Regions from separate parts of the Pimelobacter sp. 30-1 genome, predicted to be linked through region 1. Evidence: riboswitches for the same ligand, from Rfam matches in the RefSeq annotation. Region 1 holds a riboswitch; the other holds the start of a gene.
The links. Region 1 has a riboswitch for glycine ahead of gcvP (aminomethyl-transferring glycine dehydrogenase). Riboswitches for the same ligand answer to the same signal wherever they lie in the genome.
Positions count from the first base shown of each region.

Region 2: another riboswitch for glycine. It lies ahead of gcvT (glycine cleavage system aminomethyltransferase GcvT); the one in region 1 lies ahead of gcvP (aminomethyl-transferring glycine dehydrogenase).

Region 1 covers NZ_NHTS01000007.1:350,242-365,372, forward strand. Annotated here, with positions in the region: gene CCO04_RS20470 (NfeD family protein) at 1-366, opposite strand, end outside; gene CCO04_RS20475 (ABC transporter ATP-binding protein) at 412-1,209, opposite strand; gene CCO04_RS20480 (hypothetical protein) at 1,241-1,984, shown strand; gene serB (phosphoserine phosphatase SerB) at 1,997-3,223, shown strand; gene CCO04_RS20490 (histidine phosphatase family protein) at 3,236-3,754, opposite strand; gene CCO04_RS20495 (TIGR02206 family membrane protein) at 3,772-4,446, shown strand; gene fabI (enoyl-ACP reductase FabI) at 4,448-5,230, opposite strand; gene CCO04_RS20505 (beta-ketoacyl-ACP reductase) at 5,233-5,943, opposite strand; gene CCO04_RS20510 (dodecin) at 6,197-6,412, opposite strand; gene CCO04_RS20515 (DUF3099 domain-containing protein) at 6,451-6,783, shown strand; gene CCO04_RS20520 (acetone carboxylase) at 6,776-6,985, shown strand; gene CCO04_RS20525 (acyl-CoA thioesterase domain-containing protein) at 6,989-7,831, opposite strand; gene CCO04_RS20530 (serine hydrolase) at 7,839-9,143, opposite strand; gene gcvP (aminomethyl-transferring glycine dehydrogenase) at 9,148-11,970, opposite strand; glycine riboswitch at 12,047-12,144, opposite strand; gene CCO04_RS20540 (MerR family transcriptional regulator) at 12,161-12,766, opposite strand; gene CCO04_RS20545 (bifunctional nuclease family protein) at 12,927-13,400, opposite strand; gene CCO04_RS20550 (MerR family transcriptional regulator) at 13,444-14,175, opposite strand; gene CCO04_RS20555 (FHA domain-containing protein) at 14,178-14,690, opposite strand; gene gcvH (glycine cleavage system protein GcvH) at 14,767-15,131, opposite strand, start outside.
Region 2 covers NZ_NHTS01000002.1:689-15,819, reverse strand. Annotated here, with positions in the region: gene CCO04_RS04535 (helix-turn-helix domain-containing protein) at 1-701, opposite strand, end outside; gene CCO04_RS04530 (TetR/AcrR family transcriptional regulator) at 704-1,306, opposite strand; gene CCO04_RS04525 (TetR/AcrR family transcriptional regulator) at 1,303-1,902, opposite strand; gene CCO04_RS04520 (cytosine permease) at 1,996-3,459, opposite strand; gene CCO04_RS04515 (OsmC family protein) at 3,715-4,233, shown strand; gene CCO04_RS04510 (endo alpha-1,4 polygalactosaminidase) at 4,237-4,983, opposite strand; gene CCO04_RS04505 (UBP-type zinc finger domain-containing protein) at 4,983-5,333, opposite strand; gene CCO04_RS04500 (metallophosphoesterase) at 5,344-6,162, opposite strand; gene CCO04_RS04495 (putative nucleotidyltransferase substrate binding domain-containing protein) at 6,159-7,997, opposite strand; gene CCO04_RS04490 (glutamate ABC transporter substrate-binding protein) at 8,001-8,855, opposite strand; gene CCO04_RS04485 (amino acid permease) at 8,855-10,384, opposite strand; gene CCO04_RS04480 (SDR family NAD(P)-dependent oxidoreductase) at 10,500-12,035, opposite strand; gene CCO04_RS04475 (hypothetical protein) at 12,056-12,400, opposite strand; glycine riboswitch at 12,638-12,734, shown strand; gene gcvT (glycine cleavage system aminomethyltransferase GcvT) at 12,891-14,036, shown strand; gene gcvH (glycine cleavage system protein GcvH) at 14,066-14,437, shown strand; gene glyA (serine hydroxymethyltransferase) at 14,449-15,131, shown strand, end outside.

The DNA.
Region 1 (15,131 bases):
CGGCTCACCGACCGCGAGCCAGGACTCGCCGCCGATCTTGACCCGGCCAGGGCGGTGCTCGGCGACCGGCTCGGTGACGATGCCGCGGCTGCCGACCAGGCTGGCCGGGCCGAGGACGAGGTCGGGGCCGCCGTGCAGGCGGCGCACGAGCGTGGGGCGGACCAGGCCGAGCAGCAGGACGGCGGTCGCCGAGGCGACGAGCACCTGGACCACCGCGCTGTCGGTGACCAGCGCCGTGCCGACGCCCGCGAGCGCGCCACCGGCGAGCATCAGCAGGAAGAGGTCGAGGCTGAGCAGCTCGGCGAGCGCGAGCAGGATGGAGGCCCCGAGCCAGGTCTCCCAGAGGTGGTCGCGCAACCAGTCCATGACTAGAGCCTAGGCGGTGGGCCCGACGGAAGGGGTCAGCGGTCCTCAGCCGCGTCGCAGCCGGCGGCGCGCGGCGTACCTGCCGTCGTCGTGGCGCTCGAGCACGAGGGGCATCCCGAACGTCGCCGAGAGCGTCTCGGCGCTGAGGGTGTCGTCGATCGGTCCCTCGGCCACGACCCGCCCGTCGCGCAGCATGATCACGTGGGTGAAGCCGGGCGGGATCTCCTCGACGTGGTGCGAGACGAGCACCGTCGCCGGGGACGACGGGTCGTAGGCGAGGACCGACAGCGTCGAGACCAGGTCCTCGCGGCCGCCGAGGTCGAGGCCCGCGGCCGGCTCGTCGAGGAGCAGCAGCTCGGGGTCGGTCATCAGGGCCCGGGCGATCTGGACCCGCTTGCGCTCGCCCTCGCTGAGGGTGCCGAAGGTGCGGTCGGCCAGCTTCATCACGCCGACCTCGCGCAGCAGCGCGTCGGCGCGGGCGTGGTCGACGTCGTCGTACTCCTCGCGCCAGCGCCCGAGCACGGCGTACGACGCGGAGAGCACCAGGTCGCGGACCGTCTCGTTGCGCGGGATCCGCTCGGCGACGGCCGCGCTGGACACCCCGATCCGCGGGCGCAGCTCGAAGACGTCGACGGTGCCGAGCAGCTCACCCAGCAGCCCGACCGCGCCGGACGTCGGGTGCAGCTGGGCCGCGGCGATCTGGAGCAGCGTGGTCTTGCCGGCCCCGTTGGCGCCGAGCAGGATCCAGCGTTCGCCCTCGCGGACCACCCAGCTGACCCGGTCGAGCAGGGTGGCCTGCCCACGACGCACGGTGACCTCGGCGAGCTCCAGCACGGCGGACATGCGAGCCACCTTAACGAGTACTCTCCGGGCCGTGACCGCACTCCCCGCCTCCGCCCGCCTCGCCTGGTGGGGTACGGCGTGGCTGCGTGGCCGGGTGGGGCCCGACGACTTCCTCGACGCGGTGCTCGGCGAGGACGTCGCCCACGTCGTGACCGGTGCGGACGAGCCCGCTCCCCTGCTCCTCGAGCTCGCCGCGGCCCGCAACGACGGCGCCACCGCGGTCGCCGCGGTGTTCCCGGCACCGGGTGACCCCACCGGGCTGCGCGGCCCGCGCGAGCTCAACCGCGCCGCGATCGAGGCCGGCGAGGTCGCCCTGCTGCTGGGCGCCGGCACCGGTCTGGTGCCACGCCAGGTGGGCCGGGCGGTCGAGTGGGCGCTGCTGCCGGCCGAGCGGCGCCCGCCGCCGGACCTGGGCGAGGCCGACCGCGGCCTGCGTGGGGCCCTGCTGGCCGCCGCGAACCGGTTGGCCGAGCTGGACGTGGCGCGCTGGCGGCCCGAGGTCGCCGACGAGCTGCACGACCTGCGCACGGGTGTCCCGCTGACGGCCCCGCCGGGCACGCCGTCGCGCTGCATCGACCTGGCCGGGCGCGCCCTGCACCTGGAGCACGTCGCGGCGCTGGCCCTCGAGGACGACGGCGGCGCGGTCACCGCGAGCGAGGCGGCCGCCCGGCGCGACGCGCTGGAGCCGCTGGAGCGGGCCGCGCGCCTGGCGCTGACGGCCGCGTGCGCGCCCGACGGCTGGCCACCGGCCGACGACGAGCGCGGACAGCGATAGCCTGCACCCGCGATGAGCCCTCACGATCCCGCCGCGGACGACACCCTCCTGATCACCGTCACCGGTGCCGACCGGCCCGGTGTGACCAGCGCCGTCCTCGACAGCCTCGCCGGCTCCGGCGTCGCGGTCGTCGACATCGAGCAGATCCTGATGCGCGGCCGGCTCGTGCTCGGCGTCCTCGTCACCGCGCCGCGCGACCGCAAGAAGCTGCGCCACGCGGTGACCAGCACCGTGGAGGCGCTCGGCATGAGCGTCGAGATCGAGCGCGGCTCGGGCGACAACCGGACCCGTCCGGCCGACCGGGCCCACGTCACCGTCATCGGCGCGCCGCTCAAGGCCTCCGCGATGGCCGCCATCGCCGGCCGGATCGCCGACTGCGGCGGCAACATCGACCGCATGGAGCGGATGGCCCGCTACCCCGTGACCGCCATCGAGCTCGACGTCTCGGGCGCGGCCCCCGACCGGCTCCGCATGCTGCTCGCGAGCGACGCGGCGTCGTACGGCATCGACGTGGCGGTCCAGCCCGCCAACCTGCTGCGCCACGGCATGCGCCTGATCGTGATGGACGTCGACTCGACCCTCATCCAGGGCGAGGTCATCGAGATGCTCGCCCAGCACGCCGGCTACGGCGCCGAGGTCGGCGACGTCACCGAGCGCGCGATGCGCGGCGAGCTCGACTTCGAGGAGTCGCTGCGCGCGCGGGTCAAGCTGCTCGCCGGGCTCGACGAGAAGGTCCTCGACGAGGTCTACGCCGCCATCGTGGTCAACCCCGGAGCCCGGACGATGGTGCGCACGCTGCGCCGCCTCGGCTACCGCTTCGCCATCGTCTCGGGCGGCTTCAGCCAGATCACCGACCGGCTCGCCGCCGACCTCGGCATCCACCGGGCCCGGGCCAACACGCTCGAGATCGTCGACGGCAAGCTCACCGGCGAGGTCGTCGGCGAGGTCGTCGACCGGGCCGGCAAGGCGCGGGCGCTGCGCGAGTTCGCCGCCGACCTGGGCGTCTCCGAGGCGGCCACGATCGCGATCGGCGACGGCGCCAACGACCTCGACATGCTCGACGCCGCCGGGCTCGGCATCGCCTACAACGCGCGGGCCGTCGTCCAGGAGGCGGCGGACACCTCGCTCAACGTGCCCTACCTCGACACGATCATGTACCTGCTCGGGATCACCCGCGAGGAGATCGAGGCCGCCGACGCCGAGGCCGGCATCGTGACGCCCGCGCCGCCGCTGGTCTAGCGCGCCAGCGCCCTAGGCGTCGGCGGCGCGGCCGACGTGGAAGCCGACGAGGCGGGCCGCCATCGGCTCGACCTCGGCCCACGGCCCCGGTACGGCGAACACGGCCGCCGCGCTCGTCGGGAAGCCCTCGGTCGCGACCGCGCCGGTGGCCGCTCCCTCGCCGTCGTCGAGCAGCTGGGCCAGCATGCCCATCGTCGGGTTGTGGCCGACCACGACCACGGTCGCGACGTCCTCGGGCGTGGTGTGCACGAGCTCGAGGACGCCGTCCTCGTCGGTGCCGTAGAGGTTGCCGTCGATGTGGGGCGCGAGCGCCCACGCCGCGGCGCCGGCCATGACGTGCCAGGTCTCGCGGGTCCGGGCGGCGTACGACACGTAGGCGACGCCCGGGCGCACCCCCTGGGCCGCCAGCCACGCGCCCAGCGCGGCGCCGTCGTGACGCCCCCGGTCGGTCAGGACGCGCTCGACGTCGGAGGCGGCGAACGGTTCGGCCTTGGCGTGTCGCACGACGACCAGCAGCCGTTGGTTGTCCACCCGTGCATGGTAGTGCCGTGGAGCAGTACGGGCCCACCCACCTGGTGCCGCTGGCGATCTTCGCCGCCGGCCTGGTCGGCGCGTTCCTGCTCGGCCGGCGCGAGGCCGCCGCGGGCCTGCCGGGACCGAGCCGGTTCAGCCGGACGTGCGCGCTGCTGATCCCCGCGGTGACAGTGCCTTTCCAGGTGATCGACCTCGTCGCCAACTTCGACATCGACGTCACGCTGCCGCTGCACCTGTGCGACCTGGCCTGGATCGCGGCCACCTGGGCGCTGTGGACGCACCACCCGTTCCCGGTGACGCTGACCTACTTCTGGGGCCTGACGCTGACCATCCAGGGGGTGCTGACGCCCTCGCTCAACGAGGACCTGCCGCACCCGCGCTACTTCGCGTTCTGGGCGCTGCACCTGCTCATCGTGTGGGCGGCGGTCTACCTCGTGCTGGGGCTGCGCAAGGCGCCGCGGTGGCGCGACTACCGGGCGGCGGTCGCGACCACGCTGGGGTGGGCCGTGGCGACGTACGTCTTCAACGTCGTGGCCGACACCAACTACGGCTACCTGGTGCGCAAGCCGGCGACGTCGATCCTCGACCTCCTCGGGCCGTGGCCGTGGTACGTGCTCGAGGAGATCGGGATCGTCGTCGTGGTGTGGGCGCTGCTCACGCTCGGTGCGCAGCGCCTGGCCCGGGAGTGAGTCAGGCGCCCATCGCGTGGAAGCCGCCGTCGACGTGGACGATCTCGCCCGTCGTCGCCGGGAACAGGTCGGACAGCAGCGCGCAGACCGCCTTGGCGGTGGGCTCCTGGTCGGTGTTGTCCCAGCCGAGCGGCGACTTGGTGGTCCACATCGACTCGAGGTCCTCGAAGCCGGGGATCGCCTTGGCGGCCAGCGTGCGCAGCGGGCCGGCCGAGACCAGGTTGACCCGGATCCTGTCGCCGCCGAGGTCGCGGGCCAGGTAGCGGGCGCACGACTCCAGGCCCGCCTTGGCGACGCCCATCCAGTCGTAGACCGGCCAGGCCACGCTCGCGTCGAAGGTCAGCCCGACCACGGAGCCGCCGTTGCTCATCAGCGGGCGGCAGGCCACGGCCAGCGACTTCAGCGAGTACGCCGAGACCTGCACGGCCTGCGCGACGTCCTCCCACGGGCCCTCGAGGAACTTGCCGCCGAGCAGGGTCTCGGGGTTGCCGTAGGCGATCGAGTGCACGACGCCGTCGAGCACGGCGTCCGGGCCCAGGGCCGCACGGATCGCGTCCGGGAGCGCCGCGAGGTGCTCGGCGTCGGTGACGTCGAGCTCGATGACCTCGGGCAGCTCGGGGAGCCGCTTGACGATGCGGCGGGTGATCCGCAGCGCCTGCCCGAAGTTGGACACGAGCACCGTCGCGCCCTGCTCCTGGGCGAACTTCGCCACCGCGAAGCCGATCGAGGAGTCGAGCGTGACGCCCGCGACCAGGATGTTCTTGCCGTCGAGGATTCCGCTCATGTTCAGTGCCCCATTCCGAGTCCGCCGTCGACCGGGATCACGGCGCCGGTCACGTACGCCGCCTGCGGGCTCGCGAGCCACAGGACCGCTCCGGCCACCTCGGCCGGGTCGGCGTACCGGCCCAGGGGGACCTGGGCGCGGATGCCTTCCTTCTGCTCGTCGGTGAGCACGGCCGTCATGTCCGTGTCGACGTACCCGGGGGCGACGACATTGGCCGTGATCGAGCGCGGGCCGAGCTCACGCGCCAGCGAGCGCGCCATGCCGACCAGGCCCGCCTTGGAGGCGGCGTAGTTGACCTGGCCCGGCGAGCCGAGCAGGCCCACCACGCTGGAGATGAAGATGATCCGGCCCTTCTTCTGGCGCAGCATGCTCTTGGAGGCACGCTTGGCCAGGCGGAAGGAGCCGGTCAGGTTGGTGTCGATCACCGTGTCCCAGTCGTCCTGGGACATGCGCAGGAGCAGGGTGTCCTTGGTGATGCCGGCGTTGGCGACGAGGATCTCGACCGGCCCGTGCGCCTCCTCGGCGGCGGCGAACGCCGCCTCGACCGCGGCCGGGTCGGTGATGTCGGCCTTGAGCTCGAGGGCGCCCTCGGGCGCTCCCCCGCTCCGGGTGGTGACGGCGACCTTGTCGCCTGCGGCGACGAAGGCCTCGGCGATCGCGCGGCCGATGCCGCGGTTGCCGCCGGTGACGAGCACAGAGCGTGGAGAGTTCACGCTCTGTGACGCTAGTGGCGCAGGGCCCGTCCGCTCGTGGGCGGCGGGCACCAAGATCGCGGCCCTGGGTTGTAGGACCTCGACAAATCCCCCGCATCTGGGCGTGTGCGCGGCGTTGCGGTTTGGGACCAAACCGCGTCGGATCGGTGCCCGGCATTGCGGTTTGGGACCAAACCGCAACCCCGCAACACCACCGCCGGGGGCGGACCCCACAAGCGGCGCGGTGCCCGGAAGGACGCCCGCCGGAGCCGTCCTACTCGTCGTCCTCCAGGCGGAACCCGACCTTCATGGTGACCTGGAAGTGCTCGACCTGGCCGTCCTTGATCTGGCCGCGCACCCCCTCGACCTCGAACCAGTCGAGGTGGCGCAGGGTCTGCCCGGCGCGAACGACGCCGTTGCGGATGGCCTGGTCGATGCCGTCCGGGGAGGTGCCGACGATCTCGGTGACGCGGTAGGTGCGGTTGGACATGCGAGCAGCGTACTCAGGGCCGGGCGTAGGGTGGGGACATGTCCTCCTCGCGGCCGCTCCACCCCCGCGGGCACCACGACGACGCGATCCGGATCACGACCGCCGGTTCCAGCCCGCAGGCCGACATCGCGCGCCGCCAGCGCAAGTACGTCATCGCCATGTCGATCCGCACGCTGTGCTTCATCGGCGCGGCGATCACCGGCGCGGCGGGCATCCACTGGCTGTGGCCTCTGCTCATCGCGGGCGCCATCATCCTGCCGTACGTCGCCGTGGTCGCGGCCAACGCCGAGGACAGCCGCTCCACCGAGCTGCCGCTGACCGGCGGCGGGGACGCGCAGCGCCAGCTGGGCGAGGGCGGCGGGCATGACTGAGGACGAGGCCGGGCCTGACCTCTGCTCGGCCAAGGGCTGCCGTACGGCGGCGCAGTGGCAGCTGCTGTGGAACAACCCCAAGATCCACACCCCCGAGCGCCGCAAGACCTGGCTGGCCTGCGACGAGCACCGCGCCTCGCTCGAGAACTTCCTCGGCGCGCGCGGCTTCCTCAAGGAGACCGTGCCGCACGTCGCGGCCTGAGCCTCACGCGGAGCCGTGCGACTCCACCCCGGCCGACAGGTCGACCGTACGACGGGTGTTGGCCAGGGCGGTGACGGTCGCGGTGCCGACGACGCCGGCGCTGTCGAAGACCTCGGCCGTGCCGACGACGATCCCGTCGGAGCCGAGGTGGTCCAGCGCACGCAGGCCGAGCCGGCTGCTGTCGGGCATCCGGCAGAGCGCGAGGTCGATGTCGGTGTTGATGTGCTCGACGCCGGCCGCGCCCCAGTTGGTCACCATGCTCGTCGCGTCGGCGATCGAGGCGACGGCCTGGAAGGGCGTGCACTCCTCGCCCTCGACGATCGGGACGGCGGTCTGCCAGGTCTGGTGCCGTCCGGCGTTCTGGTGGTCGCCGAAGTCGTCCGACCAGGGCTGCGCGCTCGCGAAGAACGGGACGTGGTGCTCACCGGCGGGCGGCAGCAGCTCGGCCGGCGGTGGGGTCGGCCTCTCGGCCGAGGAGGCCCAGACCTCGCCGGGCGCGGCGGCCGAGGGCGCCAGGAAGGTCGCGCCGGCGCGGGCGACCACCTCGCCCTCCTGCTCGACCACGGCGTCGAGCAGGAGCAGGCGCGTCCCCTCGCGCACGATCCGCGCGGAGGCCGTCGTGGTGATCATCCGGGCCGGGCGGAACAGGTCGACGTGGTAGCGCGCCGGGACCAGTCCGGTCCGGCCGGCGTCGCGCACGGCGTGCTCCAGCGCCCGCGCGAGCAGGCCGCTGACGGCCACGCCGTGCATCTGGTCGCTGCGCCACAGGCTCTGCGCGAACGGCAGCGGGTCGAAGCCGGCGGCGGACTGACGGAACCAGGAAAACTGGAACGTGTTCTCGTTCACCCGGACATCATGCCAGGCCACCGGGGATCGGCGCCCGCGGGTCGTACGGCGTCCGGGTCCACACGAAGGTCGCGCACTCCAGGTGGCTCACCTCGCCGCCCGGACGGCGTACGGCGCGCAGGGTCTCGCCGCGGTGGTAGCCCTCGGTCCCGGTGAAGGCCTCGCCCCCGGGCCGCAGGCCGAACCGGTCCTCGACCTCGCCGCTGCGCAGGTCACGCACGACGAGCTCACCGCCGGTCCACTCGAAGCCGAACGCGGTGTTGCCCCAGAACCACACGCCCAGCACCGCGGCCACCGGGTCCGGCACGGGTACGGCCGACGGGCGCCAGGGCGCGCCGCCGGCGGGCGCCGGGGTGAGGCCCAGCAGCACGCCCGGCGCGGCGTCGGTGTCGAGCCCGGTCGTGGCGTTGGCCAGGACGGCGACGGCGTCGCGGCTCGCGCGGTCGGCGAACAGCGAGGCCTGGAAGCCGGGCATCGAGCCGGTGTGCCCGACCAGCGTCCGGCCCTCGACCGCGAGCACCCGCAGGCCGAGGCCGTAGTCGCCGCCCAGTGCGGTCGGCGTGGCCATCTCGGCCAGGGTCGCGGCGCTCAGCACGCCGGGGTGCCCGGTGACGAGGAAGTCGGCCCAGCGCAGCAGGTCGGCCGGGGTGCTCCAGAGCTGCCCGGCCGGCGCCATCGCGCCGGTGTCGGTGAGCGGCTCGGGGCTCAGCGTGTGGGCGAAGTGGTCGACGCTGCGCCCGGGCGCGTGGTCCTCCGGCGGCAGGTACGTCGTCGCGCCCATGCCGAGCGGGTCGAGCAGCCGCGCGCGCACCACCTCCCACCACGGCGCCCCGTGCAGCCGGGCGACGACCTCGCCGAGCAGCGCGAAGCCGAGGTTGGAGTAGTGGAAGTACTCCCCCGCGCCCGCCACCCGGCCCGCGCCGTCGTTGGCCGCGAGCAGGGCGTCGATGCCGACCCCGGGCGAGCGCTCCCACCAGGACCCGGCCGGCTCGCTCTGCAGGCCGGCGGTATGGGCGAGCAGGTCGCGCAGGGTGGCCTCGGCGTAGCCGGCCCCGGGGACGAACCGGCCCACCGGGTCGGCCAGGTCGAGCCGGCCCTCGTCGCGCAGCTGGAGGACCAGCACCGCAGTCAGGGTCTTGGTGATCGACCCGATCCGGTAGGCGGTCGCCGGGCCGAGGTCCGGCGTGGCCGGGTCGGCGACCAGGCTGCCGTGCCACACCGGGTCACCGGCGCGGGCGACCGCGGCGCTGACCGACGCCAGCCGGCCGGCTCGTTGGAGCGCGGCCAGCCGGTCGTCGTACGGCGTGGTCATGGGGTCACTCGGCGTAGGCGTCCATCGGCGGGCACGCGCAGACCAGGTTGCGGTCACCGTAGGCCTGGTCGATGCGGGCCACCGGCGGCCAGTACTTGTCGACGGAGTGGCCGGCCGGGAAGACCGCGACCTCGCGCGAGTAGGCACGGTCCCACTCGCCGACGAGCGCGCGGGTGGTGTGCGGGGCGTGGTGGAGCGGCGAGGCGTCGACGGCCCACTCCCCCGCACCGACCTGGTCGATCTCGCCCTTGATCGCGATCATCGCGTCGCAGAACCGGTCGATCTCGGCGAGGTCCTCGGACTCGGTCGGCTCGACCATGAGCGTGCCGGCGACCGGGAACGACATGGTCGGGGCGTGGAAGCCGTAGTCGATGAGCCGCTTGGCGACGTCGTCGACCGAGACGCCCGTGTCCTTGGTGATCTCGCGCAGGTCGAGGATGCACTCGTGGGCAACCAGCCCGGACTCGCCGCGGTAGAGCACCGGGTAGTGCTCGCCGAGGCGGGTCGCGACGTAGTTGGCCGAGAGCACCGCGACGGCGGTGGCCCGGGTCAGGCCCGCGCCGCCCATCATCCGGATGTAGGCCCACGAGATCGGCAGGATGCCGGCGGAGCCGAACGGCGCCGCGCTGATCGCGCCGGTGCCCTCGCGACGCTCGGCGTCGGGGTGCAGCGGGTGCGTGGGCAGGTACGGCGCCAGGTGGGCGCGCACCGCGACCGGGCCCACGCCCGGACCGCCGCCGCCGTGCGGGATGCAGAACGTCTTGTGCAGGTTGAGGTGCGAGACGTCGCCGCCGAACTTGCCGGGCTGGGCGAACCCGAGCAGGGCGTTGAAGTTGGCGCCGTCGACGTACACCTGGCCGCCGTGCTCGTGGACGATGTCGCACAGGTCGGTGATGGTCTCCTCGTAGACGCCGTGCGTCGAGGGGTAGGTGACCATGATCGCGGCGAGCGTGTCGGCGTGCTGCTCGCACTTGGCGCGCAGGTCGGCGAGGTCGACGGTGCCGTCGTCCTCGGCCTTGACGACGACCACGCGCATGCCGGCCATCACCGCGGAGGCCGGGTTGGTGCCGTGGGCCGAGGACGGGATCAGGCAGACGTCGCGCTGGTCCTGGCCGTTGGCCCGGTGGTAGTTGCGGATCGCGAGCATGCCCGCGAACTCGCCCTGGGCACCCGCGTTGGGCTGGATCGAGACCCGGTCATAGCCGGTGACCTCGGCCAGCCAGCCCTCGAGCTGCTCGATCAGCCGGCGGTAGCCGTCGGCGTCGGCGCCCGGCACGAACGGGTGCAGGTTCGCGAAGCCGGCCAGCGAGATGGGCTCCATCTCGGTGGTGGCGTTGAGCTTCATCGTGCACGAGCCGAGCGGGATCATGCCGCGGTCGAGCGCGTAGTCACGGTTCGCGAGCCGCGTGACGTAGCGCAGCATCGAGGTCTCGTTGTGGTGGGTGTTGAAGACCGGGTGGGTCAGGTAGTCGGTGGTGCGCTCGAGGTCCTCGGGCAGGCCGGCCTCGCCCGCGGCGGAGACCTCGGTGACACCGAACGCGGCCAGCACCGCGCTCAGCACGCCCTCGCCGGCGGTCTCGCCGAACGCGATGGCGACGGTGTCGGCGTCGACCGGGCGCAGGTGCAGCCCGGCGGCACGGGCCGCGGCGACGACCTCGTCCGCGCGCCCGGGGACCCGGACGGTGAGGGTGTCGAAGAAGCTCTCGTTGACGACCTCGATGCCGGCCGCGCCGAGGGACGCGGCGGCGCGGCGGGTCAGGGCGTGGATGCCGGCCGCGATGTCCTTGAGGCCGGCGGGACCGTGGTAGACGGCGTACATGCCGGCAGTGACGGCGAGCAGCACCTGCGCGGTGCAGATGTTGGACGTCGCCTTGTCGCGGCGGATGTGCTGCTCGCGGGTCTGGAGCGCGAGCCGGTAGGCCGGGCGGCCCTCGGCGTCGACCGAGACGCCCACGAGGCGACCGGGGAGCTGGCGCTCGAGGCCCTCGCGCACGGCCATGAAGCCGGCGTGCGGGCCGCCGTAGAACAGCGGGACGCCGAAGCGCTGGGCCGAGCCGACCACGACGTCGGCGCCGAGCGCGCCGGGCGCCTCGAGCAGGGTGAGCGCGAGCAGGTCGGCAGCGACGACGGCCAGGCCGCCGCGCTCGTGGACCGCGTCGATGACCGGCTTGATGTCGCCGATCCGGCCGGAGGCGCCGGGGTACTGCACGAGCACGCCGGAGACCTCGCCCTCGGGCAGGCCCTCGCTGAGGTCGGCCACGAGGATCTCGATGCCGATGCCCTCGGCGCGGGTGCGCACGACGTCGATGGTCTGGGGCAGCGCGTCGGCGTCGACCACGAACGGGCCGCTCGCCTTGCGGTTGGCACGGAAGGCCAGCGCGACCGCCTCGGCGGCGGCGGTGCCCTCGTCGAGGAGCGAGGAGCCCGCGGTGTGCAGGCCGGCCAGGTCCGCGACCATGGTCTGGAAGTTGATGAGGGCCTCGAGCCGGCCCTGCGAGATCTCCGGCTGGTACGGCGTGTAGGCGGTGTACCAGCTCGGGTCCTCGAGCACGTTGCGGCGGATCACCGCCGGCGTCACGGTCGCGTGGTAGCCCAGGCCGATCATCGCCTCACCGGGCACGTTGGCCCCGGCCAGGGCGCGGAGCTCGGCCGCGGCGGTCTCCTCGTCGACCGCGTCGGGCAGGCCGAGCGGGTCGGTGGAGCGGATCGACTTCGGGACGGCGGCTTCCATCAGGGCCTCGAGCGAGGCGTAGCCGAGGCGGTCGAGCATCGCCTCGACCTGGGCGTCGTCGGGGCCGATGTGACGGTGGACGAAGGGTGCGCTCATGTGCGGGGTGGCTTCCTCGAGGAACAACAGGACAGCCTCCCCCTCTGTCAGCGCAGCGGTGCACCTTCAGAGTTGCCTGCTCTGCACGGTCCTGGCGCCTGAGAGGTTCCGGGGAGGGATTGCCCCTTCGGCGCCAGCCTCACGGTGGAGACTGGACTCTCCCGTGCAGCATCGATCAGCGAAAGACAGGTTACCCCACGTTGCGGGCAGCGCGCCGCGCGGCGAGCTCGTCACCGGCGTGGCCGGCCTCGTCCGGCGTACCGGCCTCGGCGGCGGACTCACTCGGCAGCTGCGCCAGCGTGCCCTCGATCTCGCGCCACACGCCACCGATGGCGATGCCGAAGACACCCTGACCGCCCTGGAGCAGGTCGATGACCTCGTCGTTGCTGGTGCACTCGTAGACCGAGGCGCCGTCGCTCATCAGGGTGACCTGGGTGAGGTCGTCGGTGCCGCGCTCGCGCAGGTGGCCCACGGCGGTGCGGATCTGCTGGAGCGAGATGCCCGCGTCGAGGAGCCGCTTGATGATCTTGAGGATCAGGATGTCGCGGAAGCTGTAGAGGCGCTGCGAGCCGGAGCCCTTGGCCCCGCGCACGCTGGGCTCGATCAGGCCGGTACGGGCCCAGTAGTCGAGCTGGCGGTAGGTGATCCCCGCGGCGTTGCACGCGGTCGGGCCGCGGTAGCCCTGGTCGCTGGGAAGCGGGGAGACGTCATCGGTGAAGAGCAGACCCTGCTCCTCCGCGACAGCGGTCGCCGCAGCCGTGTCCTGACCGACCTTCTCGGGCTGCTGCTCGTTCACGGGGTCCTCCACTGGGCGCGGCGTTGCACTGCTGTCGTTTCGACTCTTCAAGGTACGGCCGCGGCATCAGGCCGGTCAAAGACGTCGCTGGGCGTGTCGCGAAAACCCTCAAGTTAAGGCTGAGGTTGAGGACCTGCACCCGGTCCGCAGCAGGTCGGGCTCACCCTTGACCGGACTCGAAGTCCTCGGGCGAGACGTGGTCGAGGAACTCCCGGAAGGCCTCGACCTCGTCCTCCTCCTCGGCCGGCGCGGAGAGCCCGGCCTCGGCCAGGACCGCGTCGTCGCAGTAGATCGTCGTCCCGGTGCGCAGCGCCAGGGCGATCGAGTCGGAGGGCCGGGCACTGACCTCGGCGCCGGAGGCGAAGACGAGCGTGGCGAAGAAGACGCCGTCACGCACGTCGGTGATCCGGACCTCGCTGAGCTCGTTGCCGGTGGCGGAGAGGATGTCCTTCATCAGGTCGTGGGTCAGCGGCCGCGGCGGCGTGACGCCCTGCTGGGCGAAGGCGATCGCGGTCGCCTCGACGGCGCCGATCCAGATCGGCAGGTAGCGATCGCCGGCCACCTCGCGCAGCAGCACGATCGGCTGGTTGGACGGCATCTCCACCCGCACACCCATGACGTCGACCTCGCGCATGCGTCCAGCCTACTGCTCGGGCCGAACGCCGGGGACGACCGGCTCAGAGCTGGCGCAGACCGGCCTTGACCAGCGTGGCGTGCAGGCGGACCGAGAGCGCGGCGATCTCGCTGACCGCCTCCTCGGCGCGCGCGGCGGCGCCGGCGTCGCGACCACGGCGCGGAGCGACGACCTGCTGGATGAGGCCGATCTCGCGGTCCGCGGCGGTGCGGAAGGCGCGCAGGTGGCGCGGCTCGATGCCGAAGTCGGCGAGCTCGCGGGCGGTCTCGGCGATGACCAGGGCGTCGGTGTCGTAGTGCCCCGTCGCGGACGGGGCGATCAGGGCGTAGGCCTCGAGCTGCCCGAGGAGGTCCTCGTCGATCTCGGCCACCTTGATCAGCTCCTTGCGCGAGAGCCGCAACCGGTCGGTACGACGGAACGACTCGGGGGCGGGCAGGCCGTCGGAGCCCAGGGCGACCTTGGGCACCGTCGGGACGACGGGCTCGGGGGCGGGCGGCTCGAGCCCGCGGTCGAGGGCGTCGAGGTGCTCGCCGATCACCTTGAGCGGCAGGTAGTGGTCGCGCTGCATCCGCAGGATGTAGCGCAGCCGGGCGATGTCGGCCTCGGAGAACTTCCGGTAGCCGGCGGGCGTGCGCTCCGGCTTGACCAGGCCCTCGGACTCGAGGAACCGGATCTTGGGGATGCTGATGTCCTCGAAGTCGGCACGCAGCCGATCGAGGACCTGCCCGATGTTGAGCAGCGGTTCGCGCTCGCCCCGAGCGACCGCAGCGGGCATGCTCAGACGCTCTCGTGCCCGGCGAAGAAGACCAGGCGGTACTTGCCGACCTGCACCTCGTCGCTGTCCTTGAGGGTGGTCTTCTCGATCCGGTCGCGGTTGACGTAGGTGCCGTTGAGGCTGCCCGCGTCCTCGACCGTGAAGCCCTCGCCCTCGCGGCGGAAGACCGCGTGGCGCCGGGAGACGGTGACGTCGTCGAGGAAGATGCCGCTCTCGGGGTGCCGGCCGGCGGTGACCTCGTCGGCGTCGAGCAGGAAGCGGCTGCCCGCACCCGGACCCTTCTGCACGACCAGGAGCGCGTGCCCGGTCGGCAGGGCGTCGACGGCGGCCGCGTCGACCGCGCTCAGCGCGCGGTCGGAGGTCTCGACCTTGTCGCCGCCGCCGAACTGGATCGTCGCGGTGGCATCGGTGACCGGGGGCGCCGCCGGCTCGGGGGCGACCAGGCGCGTGCCGCACTGGGAGCAGAAACGCGCGTCATCGGGGTTCTGCCGACCACAGGCGGTGCAGAACGGCATCAGTGGACTCCTCGTCTGGACGGATCGAATCGGCGACCGTGCGGGGGCCGGCCGGCTCACTCACGAACCTACCGGATCAGGTGTCGAGCTGGGCCTCATATCCCGCCGCGTCGAGCAGACCGTCGAGGTCCGCGACGTCGGCCGGGACGATCTCGAACAGCCAGCCCGCGCCGTAGGGGTCGGTGTTGACCAGCTCGGGCGTGGCGTCGAGCGCCTCGTTGACCGCGACCACCTCGCCGGTGACCGGGGCGTAGACGTCGCTGACCGACTTGGTCGACTCGAGCTCGCCGCACGAGGCGCCCGCGGTCACCGCGGCACCGGTCTCGGGCAGGGAGACGTAGACGATGTCGCCGAGCGCGTCCTGGGCGAAGTCGGTGATGCCGACCCGTACCGAGCCGGCGGCCTCGCCGGGCTGGCGGATCCACTCGTGCTCGGCGGTGT
Region 2 (15,131 bases), on a different contig from region 1:
TGCTCGGTCGCCCGGATCGCGCGCTCCCGCTCGAGCTCGAGCGCCAGGAACGGCATCGCGGTCGAGACCGCCGCCTGGAGCCCGACGTCGAGCTGGGCCATCGCCTCGGGCAGCAGCAGCGAGGCGTCGGCGAGGCCGGCCCCGATGAGCGGCACCTCGTAGGACGGGTCGGGCTCGGAGCCGTGCACGACACCCTGGGAGCGCAGCGCCACCGGGCGCCCCAGCAGCCGGCCGAGCACGCGCAGCACCGATCCGGCGCCCCGCTCGGCGCGCAGCGCCGAGACCATGGCGGCGTGGTGGTCGAGCTGGCGGCGCAGCGGCGCCTCCCACTCGGTGCGCTTGCTCGCCACGAAGGCCTCGACGATCGCGACGAACGGCGTCGAGACGGGCGCGACGAAGCAGGTCAGGCCGCGCTCGGCGGCCGCCGCGACGACGTCCTCGGGCCAGGGCTCGTCGGGGCTGACCAGGCCGTAGCCCAGCGCGGCCGCGCCGGCCCCCGCGATCTCCTCGACGAAGTGGGCGGCCGTCGTCCCGCTGGAGCGCCACACGCCCGCGGTGAGCACGACCTCGCCGCCGCGCAGGAAGCGGCCGGGGTCGCTGACCTCGATGATGTGCACCCACCGCACCGGCAGGCCCAGGTTGCCCTCGACCTCGACGGCCAGGTCCAGGTCCGGGTCGCGGACCAGCTCCTCGACGAGCACGCTCAGCCGCCCTCGGGGCCCTGGCCGGCCAGGGCCACGAGCATCCGGTCGAGCGCGGAGCGGGCCTGCTCGCCGCTGGTCACCCCGGCCAGCCAGCGCTGGCTGAGCCCCTCGACCGCGCAGGTCAGCGCCTGGGCGACGAGGCCGGGCTCGAGGTCGCCGCGCAGCGAGCGGTCGACGATGCCGCGCAGGACGCCCACGGTGATCTGCTGGTCCCAGCCCGAGGTGACCCGCTCGAGCGTCGACTGCAGCTCGGGGAACTGGGTCGAGAGACTGGCCACCTCGTTCCACAGGATGTTGAGGTTGCGCACCGACGGGTCGTCGTCGAACTCCGCGCGCAGCGCCTGGTGCACGGCGTCGAAGCCCCGCCCGCCCGCGTCACCCTGGAGCAGGTTGATCGACGGCGCCTGCTCGTTGGCGTACTCCAGCGCCGCGGCCACGAGCGCCTCGCGGTTGGGGAAGTAGTAGTAGAGCAGCTGCGGGGTCACCTCGGCCGCCTCGGCGACGTCCTTGATGGCGAACGCGGTGATGCCCTGCTGCCCGACCACCTGGGCGGTCGCGGCCAGGATGCGCGCGCGGCTCGACGCCTCGGCGGGCGCGCTCACGCGGCACCGCCCGCGACCAGCGCCGGCACCATCGTCGAGACCAGCCGTACGGCGTCCGCCGGCGCCAGCGTGCCGGACAGCACGCGCTGGCGGACCCCGTCGGCCAGCGCGGTCAGCGTCTCGGCGGTCGCGAGGTCGGCCTCCGCAGCGGTCTCGCTCCCCCGCACCCGGGCGACGAGGCGCGCCACAACGGCTTCCCACAGCTCGGTCGAATGGCCCAGGGAGGCGCGCAGCTCGGGGTCGAAGACGGCGGCCTGGAGCCCCGCCGTGCGGACCCGGCCCCGCTCGTCGCCGCCGTCGGCGGGCAGCCCGATGTGGCGCTGGAGCTCCTCGACCAGGTGGGCCAGCGGGTCCCGCTCGCCCGGCGATCGCGGCTGCGAGGGGTAGCGCTCCAGGGCCTCGGCCAGTCCGGCCCGGACCAGCACCTGCCGGTTGGAGAAGTGGTAGTAGATGAGCCCCGTCGAGACGCCGGCGGCCTGGGCCACCGCGTCGATCCGCACACCGGCCGCGCCCTCCCGGGCGATCGCGGCGACCGTGGCGTCGAGGATCTGGGCTCGCGTCAGCTCGCGCTTCGACGCGGTCCGGGCGGTGGTCATGACGGCCATCGTAGGAGAACACCGGCCGTCCGCACCTCCCCTCGGCCCGAGAACCGCCTCCGCGCGCTCCGCGCAACTGAAGTCGTGCCCAGGTCAGCCCGTGGACTCGTTCAGTGCCCCGACGGGCACCGACACCTCCCCGACCGGGCTCGCGGAGCGCTGTCCGCGGGTCAGCAGGACGTAGGAGATCCCGCCGGTCAGGCCGGCCAGCAGCGGGCTCATGTCGATCCCCCCGGTGACCTCGATGAGCGGGCCGTGCCAGATGGTGGTGTCGACCGAGAGCAGCCCGACGACCGTGCCGAGCGCCCACGAGACGACCGCGGGGATCGAGAACCCGTGGGTGAACCAGTAGGCACCGCCGCGCGAGCGCCGGTTGAGGACCTGGAGCGCGTCGGCGTCGTACACGCCGCCGGAGCGGCGGAAGCCGATGAGGGTGATGACCGCCCACGGCGTACCGGCCGCGGTCATGAGCAGCACGAACGCGGTCACCGCGTCGGCGGCGTCCCAGAGGAAGTAGCCGGCGAAGACCAGACCGGTCGAGACGATCGAGGCGACGGTCGTCGCCTGGACCCGGCTCACCTTGGGCACGATGGCGTCGAGGTCGAGGCCCATCGAGTAGAGCAGCACGCCCGCGTTGCCGAAGGTGCCGAACAGGCCGTTGATCAGCAGCAGGACCAGGAACCACGACGGCGCCGCAGCGACCAGGCCGCCGACGTAGTCGTCGGCGTCGCGCGCCGCGAACGAGGTGAAGGTGCCGAACAGCTGGGCGATGAGGACACCGGCGATCATGCCGCCGGTCGAGGCGACCAGGACCCGCTTCTGGCTGTAGCGACGCGGCGAGACGTAGCGCGTGTAGTCGCCGAGCAGGGTGATGAACGCGATCGGGCCGGAGATGCCGACCGCGACGAAGACGAGCAGCCAGGTGGTCCAGAAGTCGCCCAGCAGGTAGCCGTCGTCCAGCACCGGGGCGGTGCTGAACTTCGGCGCGAAGGCGACCACGCCCGCGAGCATGAGCGCGGTCATGATGACCGCGAGGAAGGCGCTCATCTTGGCGAGCAGCTTGTAGCCGTAGATCGCGACGAGCACCGAGCCGATGGCGAGCACGACGTACCCGAGGGCGTAGGCGCCGTCGCCGCCCGGCGTGCCGAAGAGGCGCTCGAGCGGGCCGACCACGGCCGCGCCGCCCGTCCACACCGTCAGCGCGGCGTAGCCCAGCGAGAGGAGCAGGCCGATCCCCGAGCCGAGCAGCCGGCCGCGGACGCCGAACTGCGCGCCGCTGCTCGTCGAGAGGTTGGTCGCGGTCCGGAAGGAGACCAGCGCGAGGGGTGCCACGAGGAGGCAGCCGGCGAGCGTGCCGGCGACCTGGGCGGTCACGCTCTCCCAGAAGCTCAGCCCGAAGGTGGCCGGGAGCCAGCCGAAGATGACCACACCGAGGCACAGGTTCGAGCCGATGAGGATGTTGACGACATCGCGCGGCCGGCCGGTCCGGTCCTGGTCCGGGATGGTGTCGACGCCGTGCTGCTCGATGCCGATCGAGGAGTCGCTGTGCTCCGCCATGAGTGCTCCTTGCTCCGGTGAGTTCGCCTCATCGTGAGGCAGGTCACGTCGGCGTCGGGATAGAGCGAACCTCCAACGTCAGGCCCACTCGTGGTGGGAACCCACAAGGCTCCAGGCGTGGGCGGGCGTCGTACGGGACTGGTGACGCGCTCAGTGGACCACCCCGGCGGGCCACCTGACAGGCCCCGCCAGGCACGGCAGCACGACCTCCCGCGGACCCCTCGTCGAATATGAGTAGATCACTACAGTTAAGTCATGACTTCCCTCAGCACCGACCTCAACGGCGTCGACCTCGCGGCCGTCGGCAGCCTCGTCCAGGCCGTCCAGGCCGACCCCGCCGCCGCCCGGACGACGTGGGCCGCGCACGTGACCTGGAACGGCGCGTTCACCTCCGAGGCGAACGTCCGCTCGTTCGCGCCGATCCCCTCCGACGAGCCGCCCGCGCTCGGCGGCGGCGACACCGCACCCAACCCGGTCGAGCAGCTCCTCGGCGCGCTGGGCAACTGCCTCGCCGTCGGGTACGCCGCCAACGCCACCGTGGCCGGCATCGAGCTGCGCGACCTGCGGGTGGACCTGCGCGGTGACCTCGACCTCCACGTCTTCCTCGGGCTCGCCGAGGGCCACGCGGGCTTCGACGGCATCCGCGCCACCGTCACCATCGACTCCCCCGCGAGCCGCGCCGAGCTCGAGGCGCTGCACACCAAGGTGCTCGCCAGCTCGCCGGTCGGGCACACGCTGCGCAGCGCGGTCCCGGTCGAGGTCAGCCTGGGCTGAGCCTCAGCACCAGGCGTGGACGCCGCCCGGCGTCAGGTCGCGGTCGCGCATGACCACGCCCAACCGGTCGCCGTAGGCCGCGCAGGTGCGGCGGAAGTCGCGCCGGCGGTACTCCACGACCAGCACCCGGTCGCCGTACGACGCGACGTAGTCACCGCACTCGTCGTAGCGCCCGCACTGCTCGGCGATCGCGAAGTCGAAGCCCAGCCGCCGGCCGTCGAGCTCGGCCCAGTTCTTCTGGGCCACCGCGAGCCCGGCGGCATGGGCGCGGGCGGTGAGCAGGCGGGAGTACTTCTTGGCGTGGCGCGCCCGGACCAGGCCGTGGCTGCGGGAGAACGAGTCGAGGTTGTCGAGCTCGACGCCGTCGTAGCCGGCGCGGGCGCAGCCGTCGATCCAGCGCCCGACGATCGCGGCCAGGCGCTGGCGCTTGGCCGGGGTGCGCAGGTCGAGGAGCCACTCGCCCCAGGCCTCGTCGACGACCGGGCGCCCGCCCTGGCGCAGCACCAGCCCCGGGCGCTTGCGCCAGAACCGCCGCTCGTCGGGCTGGGTCTGGAAGCCGTTGACGTAGCAGATGTTGTAGACGCCCGGCGCCGGCGCGGCGCGCCGGTCGCGGACCACCACGCCCACGTTGGGCGCGGGCGTCGCGACGCCGCCGAGCTGGTAGTCGGGGTCGACGCCGCCGGGTGGGGGCGTGACCGTGGGTCCGGACCCGAGCGCGATCACCAGGCCGAGGACCAGTGCGGGGAGCATCAGTGGATCTGCGTCCGCCAGTCGGCCGGCACCCGGCCCTGCGGCCCGGGCGCGGGCTGGTCGTCGGGGTGGCTCGTCGGCGCGGCGAGCGCCGGGCCGTCGTAGTAGTCGTTGCTGGCGTAGTCCCAGAACCAGTCCTCACCCGGCTCGTAGGACTGGATGAGCGGGTGCCCGCTCGCGCGGAAGTGCGCCGACGCGTGCTGGCGCGGCGAGGAGTCGCAGCAGCCGACGTGCCCGCAGGCCGCGCACCGGCGCAGGTGGACCCACCACCCGTCGGCGGCGGTGCACTCGGCGCAGCCGGGGCCGCTGGGCGGGATGTCGGTGGCGATCGCGGGGGTCTCGTCGGCCATGCGCCCGAATCTACGCCGTCCCCGGTGCCGGCCACGAGCGCCACGGCGTGCGCGGCGTGGCTCCGTGGTCGGGATCGACGCCGACGACCCGGCCGCCGGCGGGGAGGTCGACCGTGACGTGCTTGGCCTCCGCGTCGACGTGCCCGTGCTCGGCGAGCGCGGGACCGAGCCGCCAGGCCCCGCGCTCCCAGTCGTAGGACGACGAGTGGCCGTGCACCTGGTCGACCGGCGCGGGCTCCTCGGCCTCGGCCCACGAGACGAGCAGCTCGCTCGCGGCGGCGGCCCACAGCGGCCCGGCCAGCGGGTCCGGGTCGCGGCCCTGGAGCAGGCAGCCGGCCCGGAACAGCGCGGGGTCGTCGGCCTGGGCGAGCGCACCCAGCGCGTCGGCGATCTCGCCGGCCGAGCCGGGGGCGCCGAGCACCTCGCGCCAGAACCCCCGGGTCAGCCCGGCATGGGTGACCAGGACGCCCGTGGGCAGCACGGTCGCGGGCACCATGAGCCCCTCGCGCCACCAGGCCCCGATCCGGTCGGCCGCGGTCGGGTCGAGCGGCGTGGGCCACTGGAACGCAGCCGGGCGGACGTACTGCGCCTCGTGGTTGCCGATGAGCTGGACCCAGCGCCCCGGCTGGCGGCGCAGGTAGCCGTCGACCTGGCGGACCACCTCCTCGGAGTCGGGGCCGCGGTGCACGAGGTCGCCCACCTGGACGACGACGAGGTCGTCCGGGATCGGTCCGCGCCCCTCGTCGGGCACCCCGAGCCGGGCGAGCTCGGCGCGCAGCGCCCCGGCATGGCCGCCGACGTCGCCGATCACCGCGTGGCGGGTGCTCATCGCGACCACGACTCGGGGTCGTCGTACAGGGAGAGGTTGTCGAGGCGGCGCTGCACCGCGGCGATCTCGCGCACCGCGCGGGTGATGATGCTGCGGTCGATCGCGGAGACCGCGGTGAGGTCGACCCGGTCGCCGGGCGCGACGCCCTGCTCGACCTGGCGCAGCTGGTGGCGCAGCCGGATCCGCTGGAGCACCTCGAAGACCTCGACCAGCGCGAGCGCCTGGGGCGCCGGGAGCACCGTCGACCCGGCCGCGGCGCGGAGCCGCTCGGTGGTCGGCAGCGCGGACGAGCCGACGCTGAGGGCCGCCCAGCGCGCGAGGTTGACGATGGGCAGCAGCGCGTGGTCCTTGAGGTCGAAGCCGGTCCGGCGCCCCGACAGCACGTCGCGCAGCGAGCGCAGCCGGGCCCGCCGCGCGAGCGACTCCTGGAGCAGCAGCCGCATCGTGCCCGGGTGCCCGCGCAGCCCGGCGACGACCCCGGTGACCGCGGGCAGCCCGGGATCGCCGTAGATCGGGCGGCCGTCGACGAGCAGCGAGGTCATCATCGCGCCGTTGTTGCGGGCCGGCGCGGCGAGCCACTGGCGTCCGGCGGCCCGCCAGGCGGCGTTGGTCCGGGCGAAGAGCGGCCGGGCCGCGGTGGCGCCGTGCCGGTCGCTGGTCAGGCCCGCGGCGGCCAGGCCGTCGACCACCTCGGCGAACACGTGCCGGTAGCGGACGATGTCGTCGGCGCTCACCCGGTCGTCGAAGGCCGCCGCGGAGTCGATGTCCGAGCTCGGCACCGCCTCGCCGCGACCGTTGCTGCCGAGCGCGAGCCAGGTGAAGGCGTCCGGGTCGAGCGCGGGGTGCCGAGCGAAGACGAGCTCGACCATGCGTCGTACGGTCGTGTCGAGCAGGGCGGTGTGCACCGTGATCACCTTGGTCGAGGCCAGTCCCCCGTCGAGCAGCGAGGCGAGGACGCCGGGGATGCCGCGAGCCCGCTCCTGGAGCTCCTCCACCGACGCCGCGCGGCGCAGCTGCTCGTGCAGCGAGACGCCGGCGGTGGTCGACGACACCACGAAGTCGCGCGGCTCGACCGCGCCGCGCAGCGTCCCGTCGCGGTCGACGACGAGCACGTAGTCGGCGCGCCGGTCGAGCAGCAGGATCAGCGCCGCCGCGGCCGACTCGCCGCTCACCACCTGGTCGGGCGTCTCCCCCGTGACGAGGTCGCCGACGGCGGTCTCGGCGGTGACGTCACCGGCCAGCACCCGCTCGCGCAGCATCCGGTCGGTGACGATCCCCCAGCCGCCGTCGAGCTCGACGGCGGCGTAACCGTGGTCGGCCGCGGTCATCCGCCGCGCCACGTCGACCACCCGCTCGCCGGGGGCCGCGACGACCGGACGGCTCACGACCAGCTCGTCCACGACGACGTACGCCGGGGAGTCGGTCGCGGGCGGCCCCGCCAGCACCTCCGGTACGACGACCGGCCGGTCCCCCGCGAGCAGCTCCGAGACCCGGGCGGCTGGCAGCCGCAGCAGCGTCACCGGCCCCAAGGCGACCGCCAGCGGCCCGATCGCGCGGCCGGTCAGCGTGGCGTCGAGCCCGAACACGTCCCCCGGCCCGAGCACCAGGTCCGGCACGTCCGTGGCGCTCTCCGGCTCGACCCACAGCCCGACCTTGCCGGCCCGGATCACGTGGACGTGGCGCGGCATCGCGGTGAAGGCGTCGAGCAGCACCTCACCGTCCTCGTGCTCGACCACCCGCCCGCTGCGGGCGAGGTCGGTCAGCTCGTCCTCGCCGAGCCGGTCGAAGGGCGGCGTCGCGGCCAGCGTCGCGACCGCCTCCGGGACCACGGCCACGGCTCAGGCCGTGCCCGGCGTCGGCGGGTCCGGGAGGTCGTACCCGGAGCCGCCCACGGACTCGTCGAGCGCGGCCCGCCACGACCCGTCGTCGATGTACTGCTTCAGCGCGGCGTCGACCTTCGCGACCAGCGCGGTGTCGCCCTTGCGCACGCCGATGCCGTAGCGCTCGTCGGTGAACCCGTCGCCGACGACCTTGAGCTTGCCGCGGTAGCGGTCCTCGCTCGCGTAGCCCGCGAGGATCAGGTCGTCGGTCGTGACCGCGTCGACCTTGCCGTCGAGCAGCGCCTCGACGCAGGCCGAGTAGCGCGGGTACTCCTTGAGCGTGATGTCGCCCTTGTAGTGCTCGCGGACGTACTCCGAGGACGTGGTGCCCGTCACCGAGCAGAGCACCCGGTCGTGAAGCGTCTTGGGGCCGGTGATCTCGGTGTCGTTGCGCCGGATCAGCAGGTCCTGGTGGGCGACGAAGTAGGGACCGGCGAAGTCGACCTGCTGCTTGCGCTCGTCGGTGATCGAGTAGGTCGCGACAACGAGGTCGGCCTGGCCGCTGGTGAGCAGCTCCTCGCGGTCGGCGGGATCGGCACGGACCCAGGTGATGTCGTCGTCGTCGACGCCGAGCGCCTCGGCGACGTAGGTGGCGGTGTCGACGTCGAAGCCGCTGTAGTCGTCGCCGTCCTTGAACCCGACGCCCGGCTCGTCGTACGAGATGCCGATGGTGAGCTTGCCGCCCGCCTCGGCGCCCTCGACGAGGTCGGGCTTCTTGATCTCGCCGCTGTCGCCGCACGCGGCGAGGCCGGTGCCGAGCAGGGCGGCGAGCACGACACCACAGGTACCGCGGCGCAGGGTCGGGGCGGGCATCACACGTCCTCCCGTCCGGTGGCGGGCAAGGGTTCCTCGTCGACGTACCGGGGGCCGTCGTCGGTCCAGACCGACTGCATCCGGCCGCCGGTGTTGGCGATCACCTGGGGCCGCACGACCAGCCAGCCGATGCCCAGCACGAGCGCGATCACCGGGATGCCGATGACCACGACGAGGAAGTTCGTCTTCTCCCAGAAGTACGGCGAGGCCTGCCACCCGGAGATGGCCATGCCCACGATCACCAGTCCCAGGAAGACCAGCCCGGCGATCGACGTCCACGGCGACAGGGGTGCCTGGAACGGGCTGGGTGGGATGACGCCGCGGTCGGAGAGCCGCCGCAGCCGGATCTGGCACAGGAAGATCGAGGCCCAGGTGAACACCACCCCGATCGCCGCCGCCTCGAGCGCGATCTCGAAGGCGTGCTCGGCGACCGCGTTGAGCAGCGCGCCGAAGACGTAGACCACCGAGGTCATCACGATGCCGGCCCACGGGACGCCCGAGGAGCTCATGCTCAGCGTGAACGACGGCGCCTGCTTGGACATGCCGAGGCTGCGCAGCACCCGCCCGGTCGAGTAGAGCCCGGAGTTGAGGCTCGACATCGCCGCGATGATGAGGATCATCTGGATCGCCGCGCCCATCCAGTTGAGCCCGAGCCGGTCGAAGACCGTGACGAACGGGCTGATCCCGGGCACGAACTCGCTGGTCGGCAGCATCGAGACCAGCAGCAGGATCGAGCCGCAGTAGAACACCGCGATCCGCATGATCACCGCGTTGACGGCCTTGGGCACCTCGCGCTCGGCGTCCTCCATCTCGCCCGCGGCGACACCGACCATCTCGATCGCGGCGTACGCGAAGATCACGCCCGACATCACCAGGATGGGTCCGTACCACTCGAAGCCGCCGGAGGTCGGCCAGAAGCCGCCCGGGTTGCTCCACAGGTTCTGGAAGCCCGCCTCGTGACCACCGATGTCGAAGCGGCCGATCACGACGACCAGGCCGACCACGAGGAAGACCACGATCGCGGCGACCTTGAGGATCGCGGCCCAGAACTCGAACTCGCCGAACGCCCGCGCCGAGAGCAGGTTGATCACCAGCACCACGGCCAGCGCGACGAGCACGGTGATCCACTTCGGCAGGTCCGGGAACCAGTACTGCATGTAGAGACCCACCGCGGAGAGCTCCGCGATGCCGGTGAGCGCCCAGTTGAGCCAGTACATCCAGCCGGTGACGTACGCCGCGCCCTCGCCGTAGAACTCGCGCATGTAGGACACGAACGCACCCGACGTCGCCCGGTGCAGCACCAGCTCACCGAGCGCCCGCATCAGGAAGTAGGCGATCATCCCGACGAACGCATAGCTGAACAGCAACGCCGGTCCGGTGCTGTGCAGCCTGCTGGCCGAGCCGAGGAACAGGCCGGTGCCGATGGCCCCGCCGATCGCGATCATCTGGACGTGCCTGCGGCCGAGCGTCTGCTTGTAGCCGACCTGCTCGGCGTCGAGCGCCGACGGGGCGCCTTCCACTGCTGTCATGCGCACACTCCCTAGGGACGGCACCGGCCCCGAGTGGCCGGCGCACAAGTCGCGTCCGCGCATCGTCCACCCACGACGCGCCGCATGACAAGGAGTCACCCGGCGCGTCGGACGATCACCAGGGTGAGGGCTCGTAGTCCTTGACGAAGCAGCCGTAGAGGTCCTCGCCCGCCTCGCCGCGCACGATCGGGTCGTAGACCCGCGCCGCGCCGTCGACCAGGTCGAGCGGCGCGTGCCACCCCTCGGCCGCGATCCGCAGCTTCTCGTGGTGCGGCCGCTCGTCGGTGATCCAGCCCGTGTCGACGGCCGTCATCAGGATCTTGTCGGTCTCGAACATCTCGCCCGACGACGTCCGGGTCATCATGTTGAGCGCGGCCTTGGCCATGTTGGTGTGCGGGTGCCCCGCCCCCTTGTAGCGCCTCGAGAACTGCCCCTCCATCGCCGAGACGTTGACGATGTAGGCCCGCCGCGCGCCGTTCTGGACCGCGGCCCGCAGCGCCGGGCGCAGCCGGGAGTTGATGAGGAACGGCGCGATCGAGTTGCAGAACTGCACCTCCAGCAGCTCCAGCGGGTCGACCTCGTCGAGCACCTGGGTCCAGGAGTTGTTGTCCTGGATGTCGGGGATCAGCCCGCCCGCGTCGATCGCCGTCCCGGCCAGGTGCTGCTCCAGCGAGGCGTTGCCCGCCTTGAGCGCCAGCGCGGTCAGCGACGCCGCGTTGTGCGCCGCCACCGCCGCCTCCGCCGACTCACCGTCGTGGTGGGCCACCGCGGTCGTCGACAGCGCGCCCGCGATCGCCGCGGGGTGGGCCTCGGAGATCCGGTCGAAGGTGACCATCTCGGGCAGTGCCTTGACGCCCAGCGACTCGGCGGTCGGGAGTGCCGCGTTCTCGCCGTCGATGAGGTGGGAGTAGGCGCCGGGGAGGCGTCGTACGGTCTGGCAGGCGTTGTTGACGATGATGTCGAGCGGCCCGTCGGCCGCGACGTCGTCGGTCAGCGAGATCACCTGGGTGGGATCGCGCAGGTCGATCCCCACCACCTTGAGCCGGTGCAGCCAGTCGGCGGAGTCCTCCATCGCGGCGAAGCGCCGTACGGCGTCCTTGGGGAAGCGCGTCGTGATCGTCGTGTGCGCCCCGTCGCGCAGCAGCCGCAGCGCGATGTACATCCCGATCTTGGCCCGCCCGCCCGTCAGCAGCGCCCGCTTGCCCGTCAGGTCCGTGCGCTGGTCGCGCTTGGCATGGCTCATCGCCGCGCACCGCGGGCACAACCAGTGGTAGAACGCGTCGACGAGCGTGAAGTCCTCCTTGCAGATGTAGCACCCGCGCGCCGTGATCAGCTCCCCCGCGAACGCCCCCTGCGCCGTCGACACCAACGGGATCCCCGCCGTCTCGTCATCGATCCGCATCGCCGACCCGGTCGCCGTCTTCTCGATGATCTCCTGGTCGTGCTTCTGCCGCTCCATCCGGATCTCGGCCCGCCGCGCCCGCTTGATCATCTTGTACATGTACGACGCCGCCCGCTTCACGGTGCGGATGTCATCGTGGTCCGGCGGCAGCTGCGGCAGCTGCCCCAGGACCTTGAGGGCGATCGCGAGCTCGTCGGGGTCGATCCCGCTCAGCTGCTCGGAGGGGTCGACGAAGTACGGGCTGGGCACTGCCGAATCGTACGTGCGGTTCAGCCCAGGCCATGGATCAGGCCCGCGACCAGCGGATGCACCGGCACCTCACCCGCCACCTGCGCCCGCAGCCCGGCCTCGCTCGCCGCGACCACCGTGGTCTCCTCGAACTCGGGCTCGACGCCGTGGACGACGGCGCCGTCCGTCGTACGGGTGGCTAGGTAGGCGTACGCCCCCTCCACCGACATCAGCACCACCCGGTGCCCCCGCCAGAACTCCCGGATCGCGGCCTCCTCGGCGGCGCTCCCGGCGGCCTCGAGGCTCATCTGCTCGAAGGCATCCGGCCCGAAGGCGGCATCGGCAGGCTCCTCATCAGCCCCCACGAACCAGACCACAGGATCCACGGGGCCGACGATAGGCGCCGAGGTGGCGGCCGGCTAAGCGCGGCCGCCACCGCAACCAAGCTCACCAGCCAGCCAACCCAGCAACCTCGGCGCAGCAACCCCGCGACCTCGACCCAGAAACCAAGCAACCTCGGCGCCGGAACCCCGCGCCCTCGGCGGCCGCCAGCCCCACCCCGCGTTGACCCGGCCCCCGCAGCCTCCTAGGCTCAGCGACGCACAACTGAACATCGCGCTGTTCGAACCCCAGCGGGAGAGTCTCCGTCCCACGAGGACGGGGCGCCGAAGGAGCAAATCTCCCCAAGAATCTCTCAGGCACCCTGACCGCTGGGACGAGGCGAACTCTGGAAAGTCGGACCGGATCCACCGGTCCGCACCCACGGTGCAAGCCGTCCGACCGGACGGTGAAGCTCTCAGGTAGCGATGACAGAGCGGGGAGGCAACCCAGCCACGAGCGCGGCGCGAGCCGGCTCTCCACGAGGAAGCCTCCCAAATGACCACGACCCCCGCAGGGACCCCGCAGGACGCTCCGCCGAGCACGCCGCGGCTCACCCCGCTGCACGAGGTGCACCGCGCGCTCGGTGCGTCGTTCACCGACTTCGCGGGCTGGCAGATGCCGGTCCGGTACGGCTCGGAGACCGCCGAGCACCGCGCCGTCCGTACGACGGCCGGACTCTTCGACCTGACCCACATGGGCGAGATCGAGCTGAGCGGGCCCGGGGCCGGCGCCGCGCTCGACCGGGCGCTGGTGGGCCGGCCGTCGGCGATCGGTGTCGGCCGGGCGCGCTACTCCATGATCTGTGCCGAGGACGGCGGGATCATCGACGACCTGGTCGTCTACCGGCTCGCCGACGAGCACTTCCTGGTCGTCGCCAACGCGAGCAATGTCGCCGTGGTGGCGCCCGAGCTCGCCGCCCGCGCCCAGGGGTACGACGTCGAGGTCCGCGACACCTCGGCCGACTGGGCGCTGCTGGCGGTCCAGGGTCCTGCGTCGGCGGAGATCCTGGCCGGGCTGACCGAGCTGCACGTCCCCGACCTCAAGTACTACGCGATCGACGCCGGCACGGTCGCCGGGATCGACGTGCTGCTGGCCCGAACCGGCTACACCGGCGAGGACGGCTTCGAGGTCTACTGCAAGCCGGACGACGCCGCGGCGATCTGGGCGGCGCTCAGCGAGGCCGGCCAGGCGCACGGCCTGGTCCCGGCGGGCCTGGCGTGCCGCGACACGCTGCGGCTCGAGGCGGGCATGCCGCTCTACGGTCACGAGCTCGACCGGGAGACGACGCCCTTCGAGGCGAACCTCGGGCGGGTCGTCGTCCTCGACAAGCCCGAGGGCTTCGTCGGCGACGCCGCGCTGGCACGGCGCAAGGAGGAGGGTCCGCAGCGCGTGCTCGTCGGCCTGGTCTCGTCCGGCCGGCGCTCGCCGCGGGCCGGCTACCCGGTGCACGACCCGGCGACCGGTGCCGAGGTCGGCATCGTCACGAGCGGCTCGCCCTCCCCCACGCTGGAGAAGCCGATCGCGATGGCCTACGTGCCGCCGGCGCTGGCCGAGCCGGGTACCCGCCTGGCCGTGTCCCTGCGCGGCACCCTCGAGGACGCCGAGGTCGTCGCGCTCCCGTTCTACACCCGCACCCGCTGAGCCCAGCCCACGACTTCCAGGAGATCACCATGACCAACCCCACGAACCTCCAGTACACCGCCGAGCACGAGTGGGTCGCCCTCGACGGCGACCTCGCCAAGGTCGGCGTGACCGCCTACGCCGCCGACGCACTCGGCGACGTCGTGTACGTCGACCTCCCCCAGGTCGGCGCCTCCGTCACCGCCGGCGAGTCCTGCGGCGAGCTCGAGTCCACCAAGTCCGTCAGCGACCTCTACGCCCCGGTCACCGGCGAGGTCGTCGAGGTCAACGACGCCGTCGACGCCGACCCGAGCCTGGTCAACAGCGACCCGTTCGGCGCCGGCTGGCTGTTCGTCGTCAAGGTCACCGCGCCCGGCGAGCTGATCGACGCCGCGGCCTACGAAGCCCTCCTGGACGCCTGATGGGCCCGGCCGTGCTCGACCAGTCCCTCGCCGCCTTCGACCCCGACGTCCACGCGGCGATCACCGCCGAGCTCGCCCGCCAGCAGGGCACGCTCGAGCTCATCGCGTCCGAGAACTTCGCCCCCGTCGCGGTGATGGAGGCGCAGGGCTCGGTCCTGACCAACAAGTACGCCGAGGGCTACCCCGGCCGCCGCTACTACGGCGGCTGCGAGCACGTCGACGTCATCGAGCAGCTCGCGATCGACCGGGTCAAGGACCTCTTCGGAGCCGAGGCCGCTAACGTGCAGCCGCACTCCGGCGCCCAGGCCAACGCGGCCGCGATGTTCGCGCTGCTCGATCCCGGCGACACGATCCTCGGGCTCGACCTGGCGCACGGTGGGCACCTGACCCACGGCATGCGGCTCAACTTCTCCGGCAAGCTCTACGACGTCGTCGCCTACCACGTCGACCCGGCCGACTTCCGGGTCGACATGGCCGAGGTCGAGCGGCTCGCCGTGCTCCACGAGCCCAAGCTGATCGTGGCCGGCTGGTCGGCGTACCCGCGCCAGCTCGACTTCGCCGAGTTCCGCCGGATCGCCGACCTCGTGGGCGCCTACCTGATGGTCGACATGGCCCACTTCGCGGGACTCGTCGCGACCGGCCTGCACCCGAGCCCGGTCCCCTACGCCGACATCGTCACCACGACGACGCACAA